Linked DNA regions of Arthrobacter crystallopoietes. The protein of the gene in region 1 interacts with the protein of each later gene in a pairwise test. Links are inferred from orthologs where the notes say so. Each region holds a gene or a part of one and is shown in the gene's direction. Other genes may lie near its edges.

Region 1 (4,344 bases):
TATCGCCGAGGACATCCAGGTGGACTTCACCCCGAATGAAGAGAACGACGCCGATCTGGGCCTCGTCACGCTGGGCCGCGTTGCCGCCTGGGTCCGGGACCGGGGGATCGCGCTGGAATGCAGCCCGTCCTCGAACCTCCAGACCGGTGCCACCGCGCCCTTCGGCGAGGGCATCGAAAACCACCCGTTCGACCTGCTCTACCAGACCGGCTTCAAGGTGACCATCAACGCTGACAACCGTCTGATGAGCGGCGTTACGCTCACCGACGAGTATGAACTGCTGGTCGAAACCTTCGACTACGACCTCGATGACCTGCTCGAAATCACCCTCAATGCAGCGGAAGCAGCCTTCCTGCCGCTGGAAGAGCGCGAAGCGCTGGTCGAATACATAGCCGAGGGGTTCAGGGCCTACCAGGGCTGAACCTGCCATGGCTGAAAGCACGACGGCGGTCGGCCGGCTTGTGCAGGTTGTGGCGCAGTTGCGCGAGCATTGCTTGTGGACAGCTGCGCTCACCCACGAGTCCTTGGTCGAGTACCTGATCGAGGAATCCCACGAGCTGGCCGAGGTCATCGAGGCCGGACCGGGCGCAAGCGCCGAACTCAAGGGCGAGCTGGCCGACGTCCTCTTCCAGGTGCTGCTGCATGCCCGGATCCAGGAGGAGGCCGGCAACTTCAACTTCGAGGATGTGGCCGAATACCTGAGTGCAAAGCTGGTCCGCCGGAACCGGCATGTGTTCAAGCCCGATGGTTCGCTGCAGGAGTCCTTCCCCGAGAGCATCGAGGAAATTGTCGCCAGCTACGATGCGGTCAAACAAGGTGAGCGGCCCGAACGGGACAGCCCGTTCGACGGCATCCCGCCGACATTGCCCGCACTCACCTTGGCGGCGAAGTCGATCGGCCGGGCCAGGCGTGCCGGCGTCCCGGTGGACCAACAGCCGGGAAGCTCCGAGGCAGGAAGCCGGCCACCGGCCTCGGAAACCGAACTCGGGGACCTGCTGCTCGCCGTCGTTAGCCAGGCCTCGGCCGCAGGCCTGGACGCGGAGCAGGCGCTGCGGGGCGCGGTACGCCGGTTTCAACGCGGCGTAACGGGCGCATAAGCACGCCCCGTTCTCCATTACGCTTAGACCGACAGTGCTGTCCGGCGGCCTGTTGTAAAGAGTTTCATCTTTCGTTCCAATGAACAGGAGCAATCAATGGCGCTTATTGATGCCATCCACGCGCGTGAAATCCTTGATTCCCGCGGCAATCCCACGGTTGAGGTTGAGGTCTTGCTCTCGGACGGCTCCATGGGCCGCGCTGCTGTCCCGTCCGGGGCATCCACCGGTGCTTTCGAAGCGGCCGAGCGCCGTGACGGCGAGAAGAACCGCTACCTGGGCAAGGGCGTCAGCCAGGCCGTCAACGCGGTGCTCGACACCATCCAGCCCGCACTGGTGGGCCGCGACGCGACCGACCAGCGCCTGATCGACCAGACCATGATCGACCTGGACGGCACCTCCAACAAGTCCAACCTGGGCGCCAACGCCATCCTGGGTGTTTCGCTGGCCGTGGCCAATGCTGCTGCCGAGTCGGCCAACCTGCCGCTGTACAAGTACCTGGGCGGCCCGAACGCGCACGTGCTTCCCGTTCCGCTGATGAACATCCTCAACGGCGGCTCCCACGCGGACTCCGACGTCGACATCCAGGAATTCATGGTGGTGCCCCTGGGTGCTGCCACCTTCTCCGAAGGCCTGCGCTGGGGCGTCGAGGTCTACCACAGCCTCAAGACCGTGCTGAAGGACAAGGGCCTGTCCACCGGACTGGGCGATGAGGGCGGTTTCGCCCCCAACCTGCCGAGCAACCGCGCGGCGCTGGACCTGATCACCGAGGCGATCAACAAGGCCGGCTACACCCCGGGCAAGGAAATCGCGCTGGCCCTGGACGTCGCCTCCTCCGAGTTCTACTCCGACGGCGCCTACCAGTTCGAGGGCAAGTCCCTGACCGCGGCCGAGATGAGCGAGTACTACAAGCAGCTCGTCGCCGACTACCCGCTGGTCTCCATCGAGGACCCGCTGGACGAGGACGACTGGGAAGGCTGGGCCACCCTGACCGCCGAAATCGGTGACAAGGTGCAGCTGGTGGGCGATGACCTCTTCGTCACCAACCCCGAGCGCCTGCAGCAGGGCATCGACGCCAACACCGCGAACTCGCTGCTGGTCAAGGTCAACCAGATCGGTTCCCTCACGGAGACCCTGGAAGCCGTCTCGCTGGCACAGCGCAATGGCTACACCACGATCACCTCGCACCGCTCCGGCGAGACCGAGGATACTTCCATTGCGGATATCTCGGTGGCCACCAACGCGGGCCAGATCAAGACCGGCGCCCCGGCCCGGTCCGAGCGTGTGGCCAAGTACAACCAGCTGCTGCGCATCGAAGAAGAGCTCGACGACGCCGCGCGCTATGCAGGTGCCGGCGCTTTCCCGCGTTTCAAAGCCTGATCCGAAGCCCCTGAATCTGTATCGTCTTAAGCGGGGACTGATAACCTCAATTCCTGCCGACGACCAATGATCTAGGAGCTCCATGGCCACCCGACGCCCCAGAGTGCCACGTGCCGGCCGCCCGGCCGGCGGCAACGGGCCTGTGCAAACAGGTTCCGGTTCAGGGGCGCCGGGTGGTTCCATGTCCGGGAACACCGGCCGGACCAGCAGCGGTGCAGCGGGGCATGAAGGCGCCTCGTCCGAGGCAAAGGTTATCCGCGCGGACTTCGGCGGCTCCGAGGCCAAATCCGAAGGATCGAAAACCGAAGGAACCAAAAAGAAGCCCTCGCCGTCGGAAGCCCGGGCAGCCGAACGCCGCGAGCTCTCCGGCGCCATCCGGCAACCCATTATCAGCAGGACGACGCCGCAGGACCGGCCGGAAGATGGCGGCGACGGCACTGGAAGCACCCCGGTCCCGGCCAGGGGTTTTTCCGGACGCATGCTGGCCCTCGCCGTCGTACTCGTGACGATCACCATTCTGCTGGCGCCGTCCGTGCGGATCTTCATCGAGCAGCGTTCCGAAATCGCCGCTTTGGAACGCGAGATTGCGGCCGAGCAGAAGACCCAGAGCAAGCTGGAGCGGGAGCTGGCCCGCTGGGAGGACCCGGAGTACATCAAACAACAGGCCCGGGATCGCATATTCTATGTAATGCCGGGTGAGACACGTTATCTGGTGACCGGGACCGAGGGGCTGAGCGAATCCGAGGAGCATGCGTCCGTAGCGGCACCGTCCAACCTGCCGTGGGTGGATGCGCTGTGGGACTCGGTGAAGCGGGCAGCTACCGACGTTCCGGCGGAAGAGGACGAGGAAAAGTCTTCGGACAAGCCGGACAGCTCCGAAAAACCGGATGATTCGGCCGAAAACCCAGCTGAATAGCTCGTCTTTCCGACGGTTTGGGAAACCGGCCGGCCGAAGCGGCGCCAGTACCTTTGCCCGCCCCAACCCAGCCGCTTATCCAAGCCAAACCGCACGCACCAGCATGTCCGCACAGCCAGGAAGGACCGCGCCATGGAAGACCCGCGCACACCCACCCCCCAGGATCTGGAGACCCTCAGCCGGCAGCTCGGCCGGCCGGTTCGGGACGTGGTGGAAATAGGGGCGCGCTGCGTCTGCGGCAACCCCCTGGTGGCAACGACGGCGCCGCGGCTGGGCAACGGCATTCCGTTCCCCACGACTTTCTACCTGACCCATCCGATCATCACCTCGGCCGTGTCCCGGCTCGAGGCCGCCGGTGTCATGACCGAAATGACTGAACGGCTCGAACGCGATCCGGAACTGGCTGCCGCCTACCGTGAGGCGCACGAGGACTACCTGCGCGTCCGCGATGAAATCGGCGCCCGCACCGGCGTCGGGCCTGTCCCCGAGATTGCCGGTGTCTCCGCCGGCGGGATGCCCACGCGGGTCAAGTGCCTGCACGTGCTGGTGGGACATTCGCTGGCCGTCGGCCCGGGCGTGAACCCGCTGGGTGATGAGGCGTTGGACGGGATTGCAGAATGGTGGACCAAGGACCGCTGTTATTGCGACGGCGCCTGGGACGTTGCGGGGCCTGCCCCCGCGAAGGACCTGAGCCGCCACACCAAGACCCAAGGCCTGAGCCCGGAAGAGCTCGAGGCCAAGAAGGCCGAACGCCGTCGTGCTGCCGAAGAGGAACCGGCGGGCGAACATGGCGCGCCGGCACACGGCGCGCCGGAACAGGAAGAGGGAGCCCGATGAGCCGCGTAGGTGCCATTGACTGCGGTACGAACTCCATCCGCCTGCTGATTGCCGATATCGACGGCGACGGCGTGCTGACCGACGTGGTGCGGCTGATGAAGGTAGTCCGGCTTGGCC
Region 2 (4,405 bases), 940 kb from region 1 along the record:
TTCGAGTGAGCGGACAGGATAGGCCCCAGGGCAACCGCAGGGGGCAGGGCCCCGAGCGACGCCGCAATGCCGCCGGACGCGAACGCAACCGCGGGGGAGAACGTTCCTTCTCCCAGTCCGTGCCGGCGCAGCGAACACGCAAGGCGGATCCGGCGCGGCTGGTGGCATTCGAAGTGCTGCGTGCTGTTGACGCCGACGATGCCTATGCCAACCTGGTGCTGCCGGTGAAGATCCGGCAGCACCGGCTCGACAAACGTGACGCAGGGTTCGCTACCGAGCTGACGTACGGAGCGCTGCGTGGTCTCGGCACCTACGATGCGATTCTGGCCCGTTGCGTAGACCGCCCGCTGGCCGAGCTCGATCCGGCCGTGCTCGACGCGCTCCGCCTCGGGGTTCACCAGCTGCTGGCGATGCGGGTGCCCGCACACGCGGCCCTGGACCAGACTGTCGGACTGGCACGCGTTGTCATCGGAGCCGGTCCGGGCGCGCTCGTCAATGCCGTACTGCGGAAGGTTTCCGCCAAGGAACTCGCTGGCTGGACCGAGGAACTGACTGCCGGCCAGAAGGATCCCGTCGCCGCTGCAGCTGTGATGCACAGCCATCCGGAATGGATAGTCAGGGCGATGCGACAGTCCCTCGTCGGGCACGGCCGCAGCGTCGGGGAAATCGAGGACTTGCTGGCGGCGGACAATGCTGCACCGGTGGTGAACCTCGTGGCACTGCCGGGGCTCGGCACACTGGACGAGGCGATTCAGGCAGGCGCGGAACCGGGCTCCCTGGTACAGGATTCAGCGCTGTTCTCCGGAGGCGACGTGGGACGCCTGGAATCCGTCCGGACGGGAACAACGAGAGTTCAGGATGCCGGCTCCCAGCTCGTCGCCCGCGCACTGGCCGAAGCCCAGACTCTGACCTCGGGTCCCGAGCGCTGGCTGGACCTTTGTGCCGGACCCGGAGGCAAAGCCGCACTGCTGGCTGCCCTGGCCGCCAAGAAGTCCGCGACCCTGCTGGCCAACGAACCGGCCGAGCACCGGGCCGAGCTGGTACGGCAGTCTCTGCGGCCCGTCGACCGTGAGGTCTGGGAAGTCCGGACCGGGGACGGCCGCGACCTTGGCCAGCTGCAGCCTGAAGGGTTCGACCGGATCCTCGTAGACGCTCCCTGCACCGGCCTGGGTGCTCTGCGGCGCCGGCCCGAGTCACGCTGGCGGCGCAAGCCGTCCGACGTTGCCCAGCTGGCGCCTTTGCAGCGCGAACTGCTTGATTCAGCCTTGGCTGCAGTGAAGCCTGGCGGGCTCGTAGCGTACGTCACCTGTTCGCCGCACCCAGCCGAAACCACCGCTGTGGTCACTGATGCGCTGCGCCGCCATCCTGACATTGAGCTGCTGGATTCAGCGTCGGCGCTGGATGCAGTCAGCCTGTCGGGAAATCTTCAGGCGGGCCATGCACAGACGGAAGGATCGACGGCCCAGTTGTGGCCGCATATCCACGGAACAGACGCAATGTTCCTGGGCTTGCTGCGCAAGAAGACCTCAGACAATCCAGCCGGAAACGCAAAGTAAGGATCCAGATGGCACAGTGCTGCATACACCCAAGTATTTTGTCCGCTGATTTCGTCAATCTGGAGGCGGAGCTGAGGAAGATCAGCTCCGCCGACGCCGTGCATGTTGACGTCATGGACAATCACTTCGTGCCGAACCTGACTATCGGGCTGCCCGTGGTGGAGCGGATCCAGGAGATCAGCAGGCTTCCGTTGGATGCGCACCTGATGATTGCGGACCCGGACCGCTGGGCGCCTGCCTATGCGGACGCAGGTCTTGACTCGGTGACCTTCCATGTCGAGGCCGCAGCCGCTCCCGTCCGCCTGGCCCGTGAGCTGCGCAAGCGGGGAGCCAAGGCTGGCATGGCGCTGAAGCCCGGCACCGCCGTCGAGCCCTACCTTGATCTGCTCCCCGAAATGGACATGCTGCTGATCATGACCGTGGAACCCGGATTCGGTGGACAAGCCTTCCTTGATGTCACACTTCCCAAGATCCGCAGGGCAGCCTCGGCAATAGCTGGTTCGGGCCTGCCCGTGGCGATTCAGGTGGACGGGGGCGTGACCGAAGAAACCATTCAGAGGGCAGCGGAAGCGGGAGCGAACGTCTTCGTCGCGGGGTCGGCCGTATATGGTGCCGAGGATCCGGATGCCGCCATCTCCGCCTTGCGTAAATCCGCCGAAACAGCTTGATGTGTCATGTATTACACGACATGACAGGAATATGAGGCCTGCGATGCAGGTTGTGGCAGAATAACAACCACAAACAACGTGCTCCGGGGTCGGTGTAAGTCCGAACCGGCGGTTATAGTCCGCGACCCGTCGCCACGGATTCCGCAAGGAATTCAGGGCAACGGTTGAGCCGGTGAAATTCCGGTACCGACAGTTAAAGTCTGGATGGGAGAAGCACGTGCAGTTGGCAGAACAGCCAGCGGTGCGTAGGTTCCGTGCGGAACCACGTCCACTGCCTGAACCTACCGCACTGTCGTTACCCCGGAGCCGCCGCGGCTTTCGGAAAGGAACGACATGGATTTTCTGCGGTGGCTCTTTGAAGCTCAGATTCCCGTCGCGGGCAGTTCACTACTGCTGCGCGAAGTCGTAGGGAACATCTTCGGCCTCCTCAGCGCCCTTGGCGGCATGCGCCGCAAGGTATGGGCCTGGCCCGTCGGCATCATCGGCAATGCCCTGCTGCTGACGGTTTTTCTCGGGTCGCTTTTCGGCTCAGCCAATACTGCGAACCTGCTCGGCCAGGCCGGCCGCCAAATCATGTTTATCGCAGTGGCCGTCTACGGCTGGCAGCGCTGGCGCCAGAGCAAGCAAGACGGCGCGGGCCACGCGGTAACCCCACAATGGGCATCCGGCAGAGCCCGGATCGGCTTGGTGGCAGGTCTGATCCTGGGCACCGTCGCTCTGACTCCGCTCTTCGCCGCCCTCGGTTCATACGAACCAGTCTGGGCGGACGCTTGGACGTTTATGGGATCGCTGCTTGCCACCTACGGCATGGCACGCGGCTGGGTGGAGTTCTGGCTGATCTGGGTGGCGGTCGACATCGTGGGAGTCCCGCTGCTGTTCAGCGCCGGCTACTACGCGTCCGCCTTCATGTACCTCTTCTACGGCGTGTTCACCCTGATCGGGTTCTTTGTCTGGTGGCGGGCCAAGGATCGGTCCAAGCCCGAGGTTGAAACCCTTCTGCCGGATGTCCGCGTCGGCACGGGGGGTCGATCATGAGCAGCCAGGGATTCTCGCCCGCGGAAAACCGGGCGATGGAGCTCGCACTGGACACCGCCAAGCTCGGATTCCGCGGCGCCAATCCTTTGGTCGGCGCGGCAGTTCTCGACGCCACCGGTGAAGTGCTCAGTATCGGGTACCACAGCGGTGCCGGCTCGCCGCACGCGGAGATCGACGCGCTGGCCAATCTTCGCCACCGGATATCCCAGCAGCAGGATCTTTCCGACTGCACCATGGTGGTGACCCTTGAACCCTGCAATCACCAGGGCCGCACGGGGCCGTGCGCGGCAGCCATCGTCGACGCAGGCATCGGCAACGTCATCTATGCAGCTGCGGACCCCACGCCGGAGGCCACGGGAGGGGGAGATGTGCTCCGCAACGCCGGCATCGGCGTACGCAGCGGTCTGCTTCAGGAGCGGGCGCTTGAGTTGAACCACAGGTGGTTCCGGGCCAAATCGGAAAACCGTCCGTTCACCACCATGCATATTGCCCAGACGCTTGATGGGCTGATCGCAGCGCCGGACGGAACAAGCCAGTGGATAACCTCCGCGGAGTCGCGGCAGGACAGCCACGGCATCCGCAGCCGTGTGGGCGCGATCATCGCCGGCACCGGAACAGTCCTGGCAGACAATCCGCGGCTGACTGCACGGGACGAATCGGGCGCGGCAACGAAGTCCCAGCCGCTGCGAGTGGTGATGGGGCTGCGCGACGTTCCGGAAGACTCCGCCATCCGTGGGGACGACGGCAGGTTCATGCAGCTGCGAACGCATGATCCGGCCGAGGTGCTCCGCGAGCTGGCGGAGCGCGGAGTCGGTCACGCCATGGTCGAAGGCGGTGCAGCCGTGGCGGGAGCCTACCTGCAAGCGGATCTCGTCGACGAACTGGTCCTCTATCTGGCGCCCATGCTCCTGGGCGATGGAACCCGGTCCACCGGCGACTTAGGCATCCGGACGCTGGCTGAGGCCTCTCAGTGGCGTTGGGATAACAGCGGCGGCGGCCGCACCTCAAATCTTGGCGCAGATCTGCGCCTTCATCTGGAACCGATGCCGCACGGCATCCCAAGCGGCAGGAAAGGCCTCTAATGTTTACCGGAATCATCACCGAGCAGGGCAGCGTGGAATCGTTGGTCCTGAACCCGGCGAAGGA

The links. Proteins that work in one complex are often made in the same cells at the same time.
Region 2: the proteins of eno (region 1) and rpe interact in binary tests that used the Escherichia coli proteins (3 or more experiments, as listed by UniProt). The link is inferred for Arthrobacter crystallopoietes from one-to-one orthologs.

What each region holds. Positions count from the first base shown.
Region 1 is NZ_CP018863.1:2,917,987-2,922,330, forward strand. The notes cover bases 409-3,333. They hold eno (phosphopyruvate hydratase), read left to right. Parts: upstream 409-1,193; coding sequence 1,194-2,474; downstream 2,475-3,333. Other genes in these bases: AC20117_RS13710 (adenosine deaminase), read left to right, coding at 409-421; AC20117_RS13715 (MazG nucleotide pyrophosphohydrolase domain-containing protein), read left to right, coding at 429-1,097; AC20117_RS13725 (FtsB family cell division protein), read left to right, coding at 2,656-3,333. Also shown: more of AC20117_RS13710, read left to right, coding at 1-408; more of AC20117_RS13725, read left to right, coding at 3,334-3,390; AC20117_RS13730 (DUF501 domain-containing protein), read left to right, coding at 3,523-4,227; AC20117_RS13735 (Ppx/GppA phosphatase family protein), read left to right, coding at 4,224-4,344. UniProt on the Escherichia coli protein: Catalyzes the reversible conversion of 2-phosphoglycerate (2-PG) into phosphoenolpyruvate (PEP). It is essential for the degradation of carbohydrates via glycolysis.
Region 2 is NZ_CP018863.1:3,853,022-3,857,426, forward strand. The notes cover bases 409-3,394. They hold rpe (ribulose-phosphate 3-epimerase), read left to right. Parts: upstream 409-1,564; coding sequence 1,565-2,224; downstream 2,225-3,394. Other genes in these bases: AC20117_RS17755 (RsmB/NOP family class I SAM-dependent RNA methyltransferase), read left to right, coding at 409-1,556; pnuC (nicotinamide riboside transporter PnuC), read left to right, coding at 2,558-3,259; ribD (bifunctional diaminohydroxyphosphoribosylaminopyrimidine deaminase/5-amino-6-(5-phosphoribosylamino)uracil reductase RibD), read left to right, coding at 3,256-3,394. Also shown: fmt (methionyl-tRNA formyltransferase), read left to right, coding at 1-9; more of AC20117_RS17755, read left to right, coding at 6-408; more of ribD, read left to right, coding at 3,395-4,341; AC20117_RS17775 (riboflavin synthase), read left to right, coding at 4,341-4,405. UniProt on the Escherichia coli protein: Catalyzes the reversible epimerization of D-ribulose 5-phosphate to D-xylulose 5-phosphate.